DNA from 2 places in the Amycolatopsis heterodermiae genome. Region 2 is predicted to be linked to the other one. Evidence: riboswitches for the same ligand, from Rfam matches in the RefSeq annotation. Region 2 holds a riboswitch; the other holds the start of a gene.
What was found. Region 2 has a riboswitch for S-adenosylhomocysteine ahead of ahcY (adenosylhomocysteinase). Riboswitches for the same ligand answer to the same signal wherever they lie in the genome.
Positions count from the first base shown of each region.

Region 1: it holds a riboswitch for S-adenosylhomocysteine, as region 2 does, so the genes downstream of both, metH (methionine synthase) here and ahcY (adenosylhomocysteinase) in region 2, are expected to answer to the same signal.

Region 1 covers NZ_JAYFSI010000003.1:661,006-663,476, forward strand. Annotated here, with positions in the region: gene metH (methionine synthase) at 1-1,174, opposite strand, end outside; S-adenosyl-L-homocysteine riboswitch at 1,189-1,267, opposite strand; gene VA596_RS18800 (LLM class F420-dependent oxidoreductase) at 1,611-2,471, shown strand.
Region 2 covers NZ_JAYFSI010000011.1:194,902-197,372, forward strand. Annotated here, with positions in the region: gene VA596_RS36710 (hypothetical protein) at 1-536, shown strand, start outside; gene VA596_RS36715 (GNAT family N-acetyltransferase) at 533-1,015, shown strand; S-adenosyl-L-homocysteine riboswitch at 1,082-1,160, shown strand; gene ahcY (adenosylhomocysteinase) at 1,313-2,471, shown strand, end outside.

The DNA of each region.
Region 1 (2,471 bases), on a different contig from region 2:
CCCCGCCGCGGACCTGCTCGAGCGCGACGTCGACGGCGGCCTGGTGGTCACCGGACTCGATGAGCCGCCGGAACCGCTTGGAGCCGGTGACGTTGGTGCGCTCGCCGATCATCACGAACCCGGTGTCGGCGCCGATGCCGAACGGCTCGAGGCCGCTGAACCGGGTGCGTGAGGTCGGCTCGGGGACCTCCCGCGGGGTGACGCCCTTCGCGGCGGCCGCGATCTGCTTGATGTGGGCCGGGCTGGTGCCGCAGCAGCCGCCGACCAGGTTGACCAGGCCGTCACGGGCGAAGCCGCCGATCAGCCCGGCGGTCTCCTCCGGCGTCTGGTCGTACCCGCCGAACGCGTTCGGGAGCCCGGCGTTCGGGTGACAGGCGACGTAGGTGCCGGCGATCCGCGACAGCTCCTCGACGTGCGGGCGCATCTCTTCGGCGCCCAGCGAACAGTTGACGCCCACGACCAGCGGCTTCGCGTGCTCGATCGAGCTCCAGAACGCCTCGACGGTCTGGCCCGAGAGCGTCCGCCCGCTCAGGTCGACGATGGTGACCGAGATCCACAGCGGCAGCTCCGGCGCGACGTCGCGCGCGGCGGCGATCGCGGCCTTGCAGTTGAGCGTGTCGAAGATCGTCTCGATCATCAGCAGGTCGACGCCGCCCTCGACGAGACCGGCGATCTGCTCCGCGTAGGCGGCCTTGACCTGCTCGAACGTGACGGCGCGGTAGGCCGGGTCGTCGACCTTCGGCGACAGGCTGAGGGTGACGTTGAGCGGGCCGATCGACCCGGCGACGAACTTGCCGCCGAACTCGTCGGCGGCCTGGCGGGCCAGCTGCGCGCCGCGGACGTTCATCTCGTGGACCAGGCCCTGCAGGCCGTAGTCGGCCTGGCCGATGCTGGTCGCGGTGAAGGTGTTCGTCGTGGTGATGTCGGCGCCGGCCGCGAGGTACTGGCGGTGCACGTCGAGGATGACGTCGGGGCGGGTGAGGTTGAGCAGGTCGGGGTCGCCGGTGACGTCGTGGGTGTGGTCGCCGAAGCGGTCGCCGACGTAGTCGGCCGGGGTCAGCCCGGCACCCTGCAGCATCGTGCCCCAGGCACCGTCGAGGACCGCGACCCGCTGGCTGAGCAGCTCGCGCAGGCGCGCGGTGGCCTCGGATTCTTGCGGGGTGATCGGGTTCACCGGCAGCCTCCCTCGGTCGGGAGGCGCCCTTGGGTGGTCACAACCGGCCGAGCGTGGCGGACCCCCTGGCCCGTTGCAGCGCCTCTCGGCCTGGGATCCAGGGTACTGGAACCCCGGCCCGGCACACCATCCCGCCCCGAGGGACCGTCCACTGGCTGGGACACCCCCACTGATCGTCCACAATGGATCGTCGGCTCCACGCTGCCACCACCCCGTTCCGACCGGCATTCCCGGGCTCACCCACTGTGACCCGGCGAACGGCGGCACGCTGCTCCCAGCCTGCGCACCGCGGCGGCGTCCACCGGCCCTCGATCGACGCTCGACCCGCATGGTCACGCACTGTGCACACAGGTATACCGAAAGCGATCCCGCCCGCCGGCACCGGCCCCGCGGCAGCCGCTTGAAAACTGAAACACGTTCTAATACAGTCCGTCGCGTGGACTACGGAATCGTGCTGTTCACCAGCGACCGAGGCATCACTCCGGCGGCCGCGGCGCAGGCCGCGGAAGCCGCGGGGTTCGCCACCTTCTACGTACCCGAGCACACGCACATCCCGGTGAAACGCGAGTCGCCGCACCCGCGCACCGGGGACGCGTCCCTGCCCGACGACCGGTACAGCCGCACGCTCGACCCGTGGGTGGCGCTGGCGACGGCCGCCGCGGTCACCGAGCGGATCCGGCTTTCGACGGCGGTGGCCCTGCCCGTCGAAAGCGACCCGATCACGCTCGCCAAGACGATCGCCAGCCTCGACCACCTGTCGGGCGGGCGCGTCACGCTCGGCACCGGGTTCGGCTGGAACGTCGACGAGCTGACCGACCACGGCGTACCCGGCAACCGCCGCCGCACCGCCCTGCGCGAGTACCTCGAGGCGATGAGTGCACTGTGGACGGAGGAAGAAGCTTCCTACGACGGGGAGTTCGTGTCGTTCGGCCCCAGCTGGGCGTGGCCGAAACCGGTCCAGGCCCACATCCCGGTCCTGCTCGGCGCGGGCCCCACGGAGAAGACGTTCCGCTGGATCGCCCGCCACGCGGACGGCTGGATCACGACACCGGCGGACACCGACCTGGACGGCCATGTCGCACTGCTGAAGGAGATCTGGCGCGAGGAGGGCCGTTCCGGGGCCCCGGCGATCTGCGCCTTGGGCGAGCGCCCGGACCCGGAGCGGCTGGCCCACCTGGACGCGCTCGGCGTCACCGAGGTGATCTTCGGACTACCGGACCGCTCCCCCGACGAGGTGTCGGCGTGGATCGGGCGGCTGGCGGGAAAACTCGGCCTGACCACAGCTCCCGTCGCCTGA
Region 2 (2,471 bases):
GCCTGCTCGGCGGCCCGAGCCCCCAGCCGCTGAAGCTGCCGGACACCCTCGGCGGGTTCGAGACCACGCAGGCCGCGGTCACGAAGATCGCCAAGGGCGGCACGACCGGGAAGTCGCAGATCGAGCGCGCCGACAAGGCCGAGACCGAGAACGCCTCGCGGATCTCGGCGGCCTACGGTGGCGCGGCCGCCGTGTTCCGGTCCTACAGCGATCCGGGCCTCTCGAGCGGGTTCCAGGTGGCCGCGGTCCGCGCGGACTCGCCCGAGCTGCTCGCGCAGTACGAGGACACCGCCGCCCTCGGACAGGCGCTGCCCTCGACCGAGCTGAAGCGGATCGGGCCCGTCCAGTGCCTGATCCACAACGAGATCACCCCGGCGGGACAGACCGTCGACCCCGAGAACTCCTTCGTCATGAGCTGCCAGCGCACCGGCGGCGGGCTGACCGTCCAGCTGCGCAACACCACCACCGAGGACGCGCACGACCCGGCGCGGTTCGCCGCCGTCGTCGAAGAGGCGTGGACGGCGCTGGGCGGGTGATCGAAACCCGCACCGCCACCATCGCCGACGACGGCGCGCTGGCGCGGCTCGACGAGCGCACCTGGGGCCCGGACACGTCCCCGGCCCCGGCTCCGGCGCCCGGCACGCCGTTCTTCGGCGAGGGCACGCAGCCGGAGGACGTCCTCGTCGCCGAGCACGACGGCGTGGTGGCCGGCTACGTCCGGCTGGACGAGGGGTTCGGCATCCCCGCCCACCGGCACGTGCTGGTCGTCGGCGGGCTCGCGGTCGACCCGGACCGGCGCCGGCTCGGGATCGGGCGGCACCTGGTCGACGCGGCCATCGCCGAGGCCCGCCGCCGCGGGGCGCGCAAGCTGACCCTGCGCGTGCTCGGTCACAACGCCGGCGCCCGCCGGCTCTACGCGAGCTGTGGCTTCGCCGTGGAAGGCGTGCTCCAGGACGAATTCCTGCTCGGCGGCGAGTACGTCGACGACCTTCTCCTGGCCTGCGTCCTCGCTTGACAGGTTCCCGGCGGCTTTGCCATCCTGGACGACGGAAACCGCGTGCGCCGGCCTTCGGCGCGTTTCCGGTCCGAGAGGCGCTGCGACGGAATCCCTTCCGCCACGCTCGGGCCGGGGATCACGGACCCAAGGGCGCCTCCCACCACGGGAGGTGCTCTTTTTTGTATACCCGGCAAGCAAACCCGGCCCCGCGCGGCCGCACCTAGCCCCGGCACCCCACCTCTTCCGGCACTCGCCGTGCCGTTATTCGTGCTGCCCTTTTCCGTCCGAACAACGAATTCCGGAGTGAACGAAAGAATGAGCGAGAAACTGCAGAGCCGCAACGGACTCGACTTCGCCGTCGCCGACCTCACCCTCGCCGAGGCCGGCCGGACCCAGCTGCGGCTGGCCGAGCACGAGATGCCCGGCCTGATGGCGATCCGCCGCCAGTACGCCGCCGCGCAGCCGCTGAAGGGCGCCCGCGTCGCCGGCTCCCTGCACATGACCGTGCAGACCGCCGTGCTGATCGAGACCCTGGTCGCGCTCGGCGCCGAGGTGCGCTGGGTGTCCTGCAACATCTTCTCCACCCAGGACGAGGCCGCCGCGGCCGTCGTCGTCGGCCCGGAGGGCACGGTCGACGCGCCGACCGGCACGCCGGTGTTCGCGTGGAAGGGCGAGACGCTCGAGGAGTACTGGTGGTGCACCGACCAGCTCTTCGCCTTCGCCGGCGGCCAGGCGCCGAACATGATCCTCGACGACGGCGGTGACGCCACCCTGCTCGTCCACAAGGGAGTCGAGTTCGAGGCGGCGGGCGCCGTCCCGCAACCGTCCGAAGAGGACGCCGACGAGTACCGGATCGTCCTGGAGACGCTGCGCGCCAGCGTGGCCAGGGACGGCGACCGGTTCACCCGGATGGCCAAGGAGATCCGCGGCGTCACCGAGGAGACCACCAACGGCGTCAAGCGGCTCTACAAGCTCGCCAAGGACGGCGAGCTGCTCTTCCCCGCGATGAACGTCAACGACTCGGTGACGAAGTCCAAGTTCGACAACAAGTACGGCATCCGGCACTCGCTGGTCGACGGGATCAACCGCGCCACCGACGTGATGATCGGCGGCAAGCGCGTCCTCGTCTGCGGCTACGGCGACGTCGGCAAGGGCGCGGTCGAGGCGCTGCGCGGCCAGGGCGCCCGCGTCTCCGTCACCGAGATCGACCCGATCTGCGCGCTGCAGGCCGCGATGGACGGGCTCGACGTGGTCGAGCTGGACGACGTCGTCGAGACCGCGGACATCTTCATCACGACCACCGGCAACTTCGGCATCATCTCCGCCGCCCAGATGACGCGGATGAAGCACAACGCGATCGTCGCCAACGTCGGGCACTTCGACAACGAGATCGACATGGCGGGCCTGGCGAAGCTGCCCGGCGTCGTCAAGCACGAGATCAAGCCGCAGGTGCACGAGTGGACGTTCGCCGACG